One region of the Enterobacter sp. C4G1 genome, then DNA from elsewhere that is predicted to be linked to it. Evidence: predicted binding sites of a transcription regulator. Region 1 holds the regulator's gene; each other region holds the start of a gene.
What was found. The regulator CRP, encoded in region 1, controls carbon source genes, mostly activating them, when cyclic AMP is high. The targets are predictions, from matches to a motif close to ATGTGANNNNNNTCACAT.
Positions count from the first base shown of each region.

Region 2: a site for CRP is predicted at 2,102-2,119, ahead of ACT9TW_RS07635 (glycine dehydrogenase). Genes of this name have one in related genera too.
Region 3: a site for CRP is predicted at 1,830-1,847, ahead of garD (galactarate dehydratase). Genes of this name have one in related genera too.

Region 1 is NZ_JBQVVV010000001.1:660,248-664,461, forward strand. It holds gene ACT9TW_RS03255 (hydrolase) at 1-183, shown strand, start outside; gene ACT9TW_RS03260 (YheU family protein) at 180-398, shown strand; gene ACT9TW_RS03265 (phosphoribulokinase) at 430-1,299, shown strand; gene ACT9TW_RS03270 (OsmC family protein) at 1,366-1,770, opposite strand; gene crp (cAMP-activated global transcriptional regulator CRP) at 2,081-2,713, shown strand; gene ACT9TW_RS03280 (YccS/YhfK family putative transporter) at 2,771-4,214, shown strand, end outside.
Region 2 is NZ_JBQVVV010000001.1:1,591,289-1,595,502, forward strand. It holds gene yjgA (ribosome biogenesis factor YjgA) at 1-74, opposite strand, end outside; gene pmbA (metalloprotease PmbA) at 170-1,522, shown strand; gene cybC (cytochrome b562) at 1,564-1,950, shown strand; gene ACT9TW_RS07635 (glycine dehydrogenase) at 2,271-2,609, shown strand; gene ACT9TW_RS07640 (SFCGS family glycine-rich protein) at 2,620-2,982, shown strand; gene ACT9TW_RS07645 (DUF4312 family protein) at 2,985-3,284, shown strand; gene ACT9TW_RS07650 (DUF4311 domain-containing protein) at 3,307-4,083, shown strand; gene ACT9TW_RS07655 (DUF4310 family protein) at 4,097-4,214, shown strand, end outside.
Region 3 is NZ_JBQVVV010000001.1:438,487-442,700, reverse strand. It holds gene garD (galactarate dehydratase) at 135-1,706, opposite strand; gene ACT9TW_RS02085 (MFS transporter) at 2,121-3,455, shown strand; gene garL (2-dehydro-3-deoxyglucarate aldolase) at 3,471-4,214, shown strand, end outside.

The sequences.
Region 1 (4,214 bases):
GATCCGTTCATGGATCATCACTCCATCCCCGCGCAGGAATTTCTGCCCGCCAACGTGCAGTACCAACTGACCGAACATGGCGGCCACGTTGGCTTTGTCGGAGGCACGCTCAGACGCCCACAGATGTGGCTGGAAACACGCATTCCAGCCTGGCTCACCGCTTTTCTGGACGGTAAAAAATGATTATCCCCTGGCAGGAACTGGCGCCCGAAACGCTCGATAATCTTATTGAAAGCTTTGTATTACGCGAAGGCACAGATTATGGTGAACAAGAACGTTCGCTTGAACAAAAGGTCAACGATGTAAAGCGCCAGCTCAAAAGTGGCGAGGTGGTGCTGGTATGGTCTGAGCTGCACGAAACGGTCAATATCATGCCCCGCAATGCCTTTCACGACTGACCTTTAACACTATTCCAGTCAGGGAGTTGCTATGTCTGCCAGACATCCGGTTATTGCCGTTACAGGCTCAAGTGGTGCGGGTACAACCACCACCAGCCTCGCCTTTCGCAAGATTTTCGCGCAACTTAATTTACGGTCCGCAGAGGTAGAAGGCGATAGCTTTCACCGCTACACCCGCCCTGAAATGGATATGGCGATCCGCAAAGCTCGCGATCTCGGCAAACACATCAGCTATTTTGGGCCAGATGCGAACGATTTCGGTCTGCTGGAGCAGACTTTCAAAGAATACGGACAGACCGGAAAAGGCCAGTCGCGGAAGTATCTGCACACCTATGACGAAGCCGTTCCCTGGAACCAGGTACCAGGGACATTCACCCCCTGGCAGCCTCTTCCCGAACCTACCGACGTGCTATTTTATGAAGGATTACATGGCGGCGTGGTGACCACGCAGCATGATGTGGCGCGCCACGTGGACCTGCTGGTCGGCGTTGTGCCGATTGTGAACCTGGAGTGGATCCAGAAGCTGACGCGCGATATCAGCGAGCGCGGTCATTCACGTGAAGCGGTGATGGATTCGGTTGTTCGTTCGATGGAAGATTACATTAACTTCCTGACGCCGCAGTTCTCACGCACCCACATCAACTTCCAGCGCGTGCCGACGGTAGATACCTCCAACCCGTTTGCGGCCAAAAGCATTCCTTCACTGGACGAAAGCTTTGTGGTTATTCATTTCCGCAATCTCGAAGGCATTGATTACCCCTGGCTGCTGGCCATGCTGCAAGGCTCATTCATTTCGCATATGAATACGTTGGTGGTGCCGGGCGGGAAAATGGGGCTGGCGATGGAACTGATTATGTCACCGCTGGTGCAGCGGTTGATGGAAGGTAAGCAGATCGCGTGATCCTTTTCCCTCTCCCCGTGGGAGAGGGTTAGGGTGAGGGCATCAACGCGTATGATGCCCCTTGCATTACGCCTCGATCACTTCATACGAATGCGTGATTTTTACCGCTTTCTCCAGCATTAACGCCACAGAGCAATATTTCTCCGCAGAAAGATCCACCGCGCGTGATACCGCAGCGTCTTTCAGCTCTTTGCCGGTCACAATAAAATGCAAATTGATGTGCGTAAACAGGCGTGGCGCTTCTTCACGGCGTTCAGAAGTGAGTTTTACTTCGCAATCCGTCACGTCATGACGACCTTTTTGCAAAATCGACACCACGTCAATTGCGCTGCAACCACCCGCCGCCATCAGCACCATCTCCATTGGGCTTGGTGCTTTATCGCCGGAATTCCCATCCATTAAAATCTGGTGTCCGGAAGCGGATTCGCCCAGGAACGTTAAACCTTCAACCCATTTCACACGCGCTTGCATATTCATTAACTCCAACGTTGCATTTTTGGTGACAGATTACGCGTACGTTACATTTCTCGCAACGGAAGGCGACCTGCATCATGCTGAAGCGAGACACCAGGAGACACGCGACAAAAGCTATGCTAAAACACTCTGGATGCTACAGTAATACATTGACGTTACACATGTATGCAGAGGACATCAAACTTTACTGGCTGCGACTATTACGACAGCCGACTTCCCAGGGTATGGGTAAGAATTCGATTGCAACCCCAGAGTCTGGATGCATCTTATGACTCTGGTGACAGCTTATAACAGAGGATAACAGCGCATGGTGCTTGGCAAACCGCAAACAGACCCGACTCTCGAATGGTTCTTGTCTCATTGCCACATTCATAAGTACCCATCGAAGAGCACGCTGATTCACCAGGGTGAAAAAGCGGAAACGTTGTATTACATCGTCAAAGGCTCGGTGGCAGTGCTGATCAAAGATGAGGAAGGGAAAGAAATGATCCTTTCTTATCTGAACCAGGGCGATTTCATCGGTGAACTGGGCCTGTTTGAAGAAGGCCAGGAACGTAGCGCCTGGGTTCGTGCAAAAACCGCGTGTGAAGTGGCCGAAATCTCCTACAAGAAATTCCGTCAGCTGATTCAGGTTAACCCTGACATCCTGATGCGTCTTTCTTCGCAGATGGCTCGCCGCCTGCAAGTCACGTCTGAGAAAGTGGGTAACCTCGCCTTCCTGGACGTAACGGGCCGTATCGCTCAGACTCTGCTGAACCTGGCGAAACAACCAGACGCAATGACCCACCCGGACGGAATGCAAATTAAAATTACCCGTCAGGAAATTGGTCAGATCGTGGGTTGCTCCCGTGAAACAGTGGGCCGTATTCTGAAAATGCTCGAAGACCAGAACCTGATCTCCGCCCACGGTAAAACCATCGTGGTTTACGGAACACGTTAATTCCGGTCAAACGGCGTGCCATCGCAAGGTGTCACGCCGTTTTTGTCTCTACTCCCCATGTGGCGCAGGCTAATTTATCACCCGGAAGTTAACTACGCACTGCGACAAACGCTGGTGTTGTGCCTTCCTGTGGCCGTGGGTTTGCTGCTGGGCCATCTGCAACAGGGTCTGTTGTTCTCCCTGGTTCCTGCCTGCTGCAACATTGCAGGTCTGGACACACCGCATAAACGTTTCTTCAAGCGCCTGATTATTGGCGGCTGTCTGTTTGCAGGCTGTAGCCTCGCTGTACAACTGCTGCTTGCCCGTGATATTCCGCTTCCCCTGATCCTGACCGTACTGGCCATGACGCTTGGCGTGACCGCTGAAATCAGCGCGCTACATGCCCGGTTGCTGCCCGCGTCGTTGATTGCCGCCATCTTCACGCTGAGCCTCGCCGGGAATATGCCGGTGTGGGAGCCGCTACTCATCTACGCGCTGGGAACCCTGTGGTACGGCGTGTTCAACTGGATCTGGTTCCGCCTGTGGCGCGAACAACCGCTGCGCGAATCGCTCAGCCTGCTCTACGTGCAGCTTGCCGACTACTGCGAAGCCAAGTACACCCTGCTCACTCAGCATACGGATCCGGAAAAATCGCTGCCGCCGCTGCTGGCGCGCCAGCAAAAAGTCGTCGATCTGATTAGCCAGTGTTATCAGCAGTTGCACATGCTCGCCGCCAATAAAAATCATGACTATAAGCGACTGCTGCGTATCTTCCAGGTCGGTCTGGATTTACAGGAACATATCTCTGTGAGCCTGCATCATCCGCAGGAGGTGCAAAAGCTGGTCGAACGTAGCCACGCCGAGGCGGTGATCCGCTGGAACGCCCAAACCGTGGCAGCGCGCCTGCGCATTCTCGCTGACGATATCCTGTATCACCGCTATCCCACGCGTTTTAACATGGACAAACAGCTGGGGGCGCTGGAGAAAATTGCCCATCAACACGCGGAAAACCCGGTGGGCCAATTTGCGGCGTGGCACTTCAGCCGCATCGCCCGTGTCCTGCGGACTCAGCGGCCACTTTACCCCCGTGACCTGATGGCCGATAAACAAAAGCGTCTGCCGCTGCTGCCAGCCCTGAAAAGCTATCTGTCACTGAAATCTGCCGCGCTGCGTAATGCCGCGCGTATCAGCGTGATGCTTAGCACCGCCAGTCTGATGGGCGTCGCGCTGCACTTACCGAAACCGTACTGGATCTTAATGACCGTGCTGTTTGTTACGCAGAACGGTTACGGTGCTACGCGGGTGCGCATTCTGCACCGGGCAGGTGGCACAATCGCGGGGCTTATCATTGCTGGGGTGACGCTGCACTTCCACGTACCGGAAGGCTATACGCTGCTGGGGATGCTGGCTGTCACCATGGTGAGCTACCTGATTATTCGCAAGAACTATGGCTGGGCGATGGTGGGCTTTACGGTCACTGCGGTATACACCCTGCAACTGCTCACGCTCAATGGCGAACAGT
Region 2 (4,214 bases), 930 kb from region 1:
ATGATCTCATCATCTTCGTCTTCGATGTCATCACCGGGAACGTCGTCGAGCCAGTCTTCGGGCTGCTTAGTCATGTCAGGCTCCTTAAAAAAAGAGGCTAATGTTACCAGTTAAGACGCGCACTGAAAAACGGTTCTCTGATAGACTTCACTTAACTCTCTCTTACAGTATGGCATTTGCGATGAAAGTAACCTCACAAGTTGAAGCGCAGCGTAAGATTCTGGAAGAAGCAGTCTCCACAGCGCTGGCGCTGGCTTCAGGTAAATCAGATGGCGCCGAAGTGGCGGTAAGCAAAACCACCGGCATTAGCGTAAGTACTCGCTATGGCGAAGTGGAAAATGTTGAATTTAACAGCGATGGCGCACTGGGGATCACGGTTTATCACCAGAATCGCAAAGGTAGCGCGTCATCGACCGACCTCAGCCCGGATGCCATTGCCCGTACGGTGCAGGCCGCGCTGGACATTGCGCGTTATACCTCACCCGATCCTTATGCAGGCGTTGCTGATAAAGAGCTGCTGGCGTTCGACGCACCGGATCTGGACCTGTTCCACCCGGCGGAAGTCACCCCGGATGAGGCTATCGAACTGGCTGCACGTGCAGAACAGGCGTCTCTGCAAGCAGATAAACGCATCACTAATACCGAAGGCGGCAGCTTTAACAGCCACTACGGCATCAAAGTTTTCGGCAACAGCCACGGCATGTTGCAGGGCTATTGCTCAACCCGCCATTCGCTCTCAAGCTGCGTCATTGCCGAAGAGAACGGCGATATGGAGCGTGATTACGCCTACACCATTGGCCGCGCGCTCGGTGATTTACAGTCTCCTGAGTGGGTCGGTGCCGAGTGTGCGCAGCGTACTTTGTCGCGTCTGTCTCCGCGTAAACTCTCCACCATGAAAGCGCCGGTTATTTTTGCCAACGAAGTGGCTACCGGTCTGTTTGGTCACCTGGTGGGGGCAATTGCGGGCGGTTCGGTTTACCGTAAGTCCACGTTCCTGCTGGATTCACTCGGCAAACAGATCCTGCCGGAATGGCTGACCATTGAAGAGCATCCGCATCTGCTGAAAGGACTGGCCTCCACGCCGTTCGACAGCGAAGGTGTGCGCACTGAACGCCGCGATATCATCAAAGACGGTGTTCTGACCCAGTGGCTGCTGACCAACTACTCTGCGCGCAAGCTGGGGCTGAAAAGCACCGGTCACGCGGGCGGCATCCACAACTGGCGCATTGCTGGACAGGGCCTGAACTTTGAGCAGATGCTGAAAGAGATGGGTACAGGTCTGGTGGTCACCGAGCTGATGGGGCAGGGCGTGAGCGGCATCACCGGGGATTACTCTCGCGGTGCGGCAGGCTTCTGGGTTGAAAACGGTGAAATTCAGTATCCGGTGAGCGAAATTACCATCGCCGGCAACCTGAAGGATATGTGGCGCAATATTGTTACTGTCGGTAACGATATTGAAACACGTAGCAATATACAGTGTGGTTCAGTGCTACTGCCGGAAATGAAAATCGCCGGTCAGTAATACCCGTAAAGGCGTTTTAATAATAAAAAAGGAAGTGAGCAATGCGTAAACATCTGTTGGCGATCGTCGCGGCTTCAACGTTGGTTCTTGGCTCAACTGCGTTTGCTGCCGATCTTGAAGAAGATATGGGCATCCTCGGTACCAATCTGAAAGTGGTGCAGAAAACCGATAATGCGTCTGAAATGAAAGATGCATTAACCAAAATGCGTGAAGCGGCTCTGGATGCGCAGAAAGCGACGCCAGCGAAGCTGGAAAGCAAAGCGGCAGACAGCGCAGAAATGAAAGATTACCGCCACGGTTTTGATATCCTGGTCGGCCAGATTGACGGTGCGCTGAAACTGGCAAACGAAGGTAAAGTGAAAGAGGCGAAGGCGGCGGCTGAGCAGTTCGTGACGACCCGCAACACTTATCACAAAAAATACCGCTAACAGACTCAGCATCTGACGCAACAGCAAGGCGAGGGCGTACTGCTCTCGCTTTTTTTATGCATCGTAATAAGTAAACCCTATCTCTGTCACATTTCTGCGACTCCCCCACCCGTTGTTTTCATGTTCTGCCCTGCCGTTTTGTTGATTGGTTATGTGATGTTCCTCACGTAAAACCAGTGAATTGTCATCATTCAGCGCATTTTTGTGGCACAGATCACTGCCGCCGCCCGCCTTTCCACTTCGAAGTGGAAAACAACTCGCTACAAACAATTAACGGCCAACGTTAGTTTTATCTCAGAGACATTAACGGGGTAAGACGAGTGATTAACGGAGCGGTAATGAACGACGTTGGAGACCAGGCGGTACAAACAGAGCAGCTCGCGACCACCATGCTTGAGCAGGTTTATGCCCTGTTGGCCCGGCACAACATCATCCCCAATGCAGTACAGGAACAGATGCTGACTTCACACGTTCGCGCCATGGCGCACCGGTCTGTGACCGGCGAGCCGCTGCCGGAAGTCGAAGCGGAATTGTTCGACGAAATTTCACCCGATTCAATGCGACTTGCCCGCGAAGTGGTGGCGCAGTTTGGCAACCTTCCTGATGAAGAAGCCTGGCTGCTCTCCGTTCACTTTGAAGTCGCAAAAGACAACCTTTAAGGAGCAACACATGGAACAAATTACAGTCGTGATTGGCGATCGCCTGGGTAAAGGTCAGAAAGTAGCGGCCGGTATCGAAAAAGCAGGTGGACGCGCGGTGGTTGTGCCGGGTATGGCAGCGGATATGAAGCTGGGTGACGTGATGAAAGCGGAAAACGCCACCTTCGGTATCTCCTTCTGCGGCAGCGGTGGCGCGGGCGCAATTACCGCCCAAACCAAATATGGCTACAAAGCCAAATACGGTATGCGTTCAGTGGAAGAGGGCGTAACCGCCATCAATGAAGGCTGCAATGTACTCGGCTTTGGCTTTATGGATAAAGAAGAGCTGGGCGAGCGTCTGGTACAGGCGTGGCAGAAGAAGCACGGCGCGTAAGCATGAAAGAACAATTCACAACCACGGTGAGAGTGAAGGGAAAAGGCGACGCCAAAGCGCGCGCCTTTGCCGATGCACTCAACCACGTTCAGGCCGCGGTGATGAAAGCCTCACCGCATATCTTACTGCGTATTGAGCCACAGGATGTGCAGGTCGTTCAGGCGCAAGAAGTGGTGCGAAAAGAGGCATTTCTGTTCTTCTTTTTGCGCCGGGAAAGACGCACCTACAGCGTGGAGCTGGATGTGACTGTCAACGTGACCGCCATCAATCTCGACCAGGTGGATTTCGTCACGCAACGCTGATTATTCATAAAAGGGCAGACTGATGTTCTTAATTATATTAATAAAATCGCTCATTATTGGCGGCCTGGTTGGCGTCGGTGTGGGGGCCGGGGCTGCACGCATGTTTCATGCGCCTACCACTCAGGGTATGGGCGCGTTTCGTACGTTGGGGGAACTGAACTCCTGTGAAGGGGATCCGGCTTCTCACTTCTCCTTTGGGTTAGGCTTCTTCTTTAACGCCTGGGCCTCTTCCGTGGCCGCAGGTGCATTCACTCAGGACGTTGACCACCGCATTATCCCGAACTGGGGCGCGGCGGCGCTGATGATCAAGAACCGTAATGTCGGTGAAACACTCCACGACCCACGCAAAATGGCGATTGCCTGCGGCGTGATCGGCATGATCGTCGTGACCTTCCTTAACCTTACCGCCTCTTCCGTTCCGGCTGCGCTCCAGGTGACCGCCGTTAAGGTGCTGGTACCGGCAGCCAACCTGCTGGTGAACACCGTGATGCCGGTGATTTTCTGGCTGGCGGCTATCGACGCGGGCAAAAAATCTGGCTTCTGGGCTACCGTGTTTGGCGGCGCAGCGCAGCTGATTATGGGGAACGCCGTACCGGGTCTGGTGCTGGGTATCCTGATTGGTAAAGGCGTTGAAGAGAGCGGCTGGAACCACGTCACCAAAGTGATGATGGTCGCCATCGTGGCGCTGTTTGTCCTGAGCGGCTTCTTCCGCGGCTTCGACATGAAGATGATCGAATCCTTCCATCTGACCGTGCCGAACTGGCTCGACATGATCCACAACTCGCTCAGCGGTAAATAACAGGAGCCTCTACATGGAACAGAATAAAGGTTTTTGGTATGCCGACTGGTCGTTCCCGATCTTCGTTGGCCTGCTCTCTTCCGGCGTGTTCGCCGGGACGCACATGTACTACCTGTATGGCATTGGCGCGT
Region 3 (4,214 bases), 220 kb from region 1:
TAGGGTTTCGGAATGTTTTTTTGTGATTCACATCTTAAAAATGAAAGAAGCGAAAGTGAAAGTAAGTATGCGAAAGAAACGAAAGCAAAAAAAAAGCATGGCCGGAGCCATGCTAATCGAGGTTTACTGCAAAATCAGGTCACCGGCGCCGGGTTAAACACCGCCAGCTGGTTATGTAATCCCCATTGGTCAGAGAAGGTTTTCTTGCGACCACTTGCCACATCCAGAATAAAGTGGAACAGTTTCCAGCCCACCTCTTCAATGCTCTCTTCCCCGGTGGCAATGGTCCCGGCGTTAATGTCCATTAAGTCATACCAGCGGTTGGCAAGCTCGGTACGGGTCGCCATTTTAATGACAGGCACTGCCATCAGGCCGTACGGCGTGCCGCGCCCGGTGGTAAAGACCTGCACCGTAATGCCGGACGCCACCTGTTGCGTGCCGCAGACAAAATCACTGGCTGGCGTTGCGGCGTAGATCAGGCCGCGTTTGGTTGGGCGCTGGCCCGGAGAGAGCACTTCCACAATGGCGCTCTGGCCGGATTTGGCGATCGATCCCAGGGCTTTTTCCACCACGTTCGCCAGGCCGCCTTTTTTGTTACCCGGAGACGGGTTGGCGCTGCGGTCGGTTTGGCCCATATCGAGATAATTATCGTACCAGGCCATCTCTTCCAGCAGGCGTTTACCCACCTCTTCGTTGATGGCGCGTGGCGTCAACAGGTGGATGGCGTCACGCACTTCGGTGACTTCAGAGAACATCACCGTTGCGCCGCAGCGTACAAACAGGTCAGAGGCATAGCCGACCGCCGGGTTAGCGGTTACGCCGGAAAACGCATCGCTGCCGCCGCACTGCGTGCCGACCACCAGCTCAGAGGCCGGGCAGGTTTCACGCTGGCGCTTGTTCAGTTTATCCAGATGGCGTTCTGCAACCTGAAGAATATCGTCGACCATCGATTTGAAACCGACATGGTGCTCATCCTGTAAACGCACAATACTGGCATCGTCCACCGGAATGGCTTTTACGTCATCAGTACCTTGCAGCAGGCGCTCTGGTTGCAGCTTCTCGCAGCCCAGACCAATAACCATTACTTCGCCGCCAAAGTTCGGGTTCAGGGCGATATTGTGAATAGTACGGATAGGCACAACGGCCGCCGGCGCGTTGATGGCCACGCCGCAGCCGTAAAGGTGGTTCAGGCCCACCACGCCGTCCACATTCGGGTATTTCGGCAGCAGGTCGCGTTCGATGATTTTCACCACATAGTCCACCACGCCCGCCACGCAGTGGACGCTGGTGGTAATGCCGAGCAGGTTTTTGGTGCCGACGCTGCCGTCTGCATTGCGATAACCTTCGAAGGTATAACCTTCCAGCGGCGGCAGCGGTTCAGGAACGCGGGTCGCCAGCGGCAGCGTATTCAGCGGCGGTGCTTTTGGCAGCTCAACCAGGGACTCTTCAATCCAGCTTCCTTGCGGGATGGCACGAACCGCGTAGCCGATGATCTCGCCATAACGAACGATTTCGCCATGAGCAGGGATATCCACCAGGGCAACTTTATGTCCTTGTGGAATATGCTCAATCAGTTCCAGCCCGTCCGGGAATCGGGTTCCGGCTTTTAAACCGTTGTCGTTGACAATAATCGCCACATTATCTGTGTCGTGTACTTTTATATAGAACGCCGTCGGCGACGCTTGTCGAATTTCAATGTCGGCCATTGTTCAGTATTCTCCAGCAAAGTGTCTGATAATAAATGCAGCTGATTGGGTATTTATTTTCTTATTAGCGAAATAAAGACGCTGCTTTCTTAAATAAAGAATGTCAGGACTTAAGGGATAAGAATGTGATCCAGATCACTCAACAAAACCAGAGATAGCGCGTCCTGGTCAGTAATGCGTGATTCTGTGCATCAGCGCCCAGTGCTTTGTGCATATGCTCAATATATTATTGAAATGGGGTGTGATAATTGAGCATTAAAACAATGTGCAGTCGCCGGGTGATGATTATACTGAATCACGATTTCATTGCATCTGGTTAATTACCTGATATTGCCTGCTATCGATAAATAATCAGGAAATATTCTTTCTAAAAATTATAAATATAAATCTATCGATGTGCCCGAGGAAATAAACATGATACTGGATACTACTGTAGAAGCTAAAAAGGGTGTGCCCACCCGCTATTTAATTCTACTGATTATATTTATCGTTACGGCCATCAACTACGCTGACCGTGCGACACTATCGATTGCTGGTACTGAAGTGGCGAAGGAGCTGCAACTGAGTGCCGTATCGATGGGGTACATCTTCTCTGCATTTGGCTGGGCGTACCTGCTGATGCAAATCCCCGGCGGCTGGCTGCTGGATAAGTTTGGCTCCAAAAAGGTCTATACCTATAGCCTGTTTTTCTGGTCGCTGTTCACCTTCCTGCAAGGTTTCGTCGATGTCTTCCCGCTGGCCTGGGCAGGCGTGTCGATGTTTATCATGCGCTTTATGCTTGGTTTTTCGGAAGCACCGTCTTTCCCGGCTAACGCCCGCATTGTGGCGGCCTGGTTCCCGACGAAAGAGCGTGGCACGGCGTCTGCCATCTTTAACGCCGCGCAGTATTTCTCGCTGGCGATCTTCTCGCCGCTGCTCGGCTGGCTGACCTTCGCCTGGGGCTGGGAACATGTCTTTACCGTAATGGGTGTGATTGGTTTCGTGCTGACCGGTATGTGGGTGAAGTTCATCCATAACCCAACCGATCATCCACGGATGTCTGAGCAGGAGCTGAAGTTTATCTCCGATGGCGGTGCAGTGGTTGATATGGACCATAAAAAGCCAGGTGCACAGGTAGCGAGCGGTCCTAAGCTCCATTACATCAAACAGTTATTGACCAACCGCATGATGCTGGGCGTATTTTTTGGTCAATACTTTATCAACACCATCACCTGGTTCTTCCTCACCTGGTTCCCGATTTATCTGGTGCAGGAAAAGGGAATGTCGATTCTGAAAGTGGGTCTGGTTGCCTCTATTCCGGCGCTCTGCGGGTTTGCCGGCGGCGTGCTCGGCGGGGTGTTCTCGGATCGTCTGATTAAGCAAGGTAAGTCGATTACCCTGGCGCGTAAGCTGCCGATTGTACTGGGAATGCTGCTGGCCTCTTCAATCATCCTGTGCAACTACACCGATAATACCGCGCTGGTGGTAGCCCTGATGGCGCTGGCGTTCTTCGGCAAAGGGTTTGGCGCGCTGGGCTGGCCGGTGATTTCCGATACGGCGCCAAAAGAGATTGTGGGCCTGTGCGGTGGTGTGTTTAACGTCTTTGGTAACGTGGCGTCCATCGTGACTCCACTGGTAATTGGTTATCTGGTCAGTGAACTGCATTCGTTCAACGCGGCACTGGTATTCGTTGGCTGTTCAGCGTTGATGGCGATGGTCTGCTACCTGTTCGTAGTCGGCGACATCAAACGTATGGAATTGCAGAAATAAGCAAAGGTATAAGCGATGAGTAACGATATCTTCCCGAATAAGTTTAAAGCGGCCCTCGCGGCACACCAGATCCAGATTGGCTGTTGGTCAGCTCTGGCAAGCCCAATCAGCACAGAGGTGCTCGGCCTGGCAGGGTTCGACTGGCTGGTACTGGACGGCGAACATGCGCCGAACGATATCAGCACCTTTATCCCACAGCTGATGGCGCTGAAAGGCAGCAACAGTGCGCCGGTCGTTCGCGTCCCGACTAACGAGCCGGTGATCATCAAGCGTCTGCTGGATATCGGTTTCTATAACTTCCTGATCCCGTTTGTGGAAAACGTTGAGGAAGCGGTGCAGGCCGTGGCATCTACACGCTACCCGCCAGAAGGCATTCGCGGCGTGTCTGTTTCTCACCGCGCCAACATGTTTGGCACCGTGCCGGACTACTTTGCGCAGTCCAACAAGAACATCACCATCCTGGTGCAGATTGAGAGCCAGCAGGGTGTCGATAACGTCGATGCCATCGCGGCGACCGAAGGCGTTGACGGTATTTTCGTTGGCCCAAGCGATCTGGCTGCCGCATTCGGACATCTCGGCAATGCGTCTCACCCGGAAGTACAACGCGCCATCCAGCATATTTTTGCCCGTGCCAAAGCGCACGGCAAACCGTGCGGCATTCTGGCCCCGGTTGAAGCTGATGCCCGTCGCTACCTGGAATGGGGTGCGACGTTTGTTGCCGTCGGCAGTGATCTGGGCGTATTCCGCTCTGCCACGCAA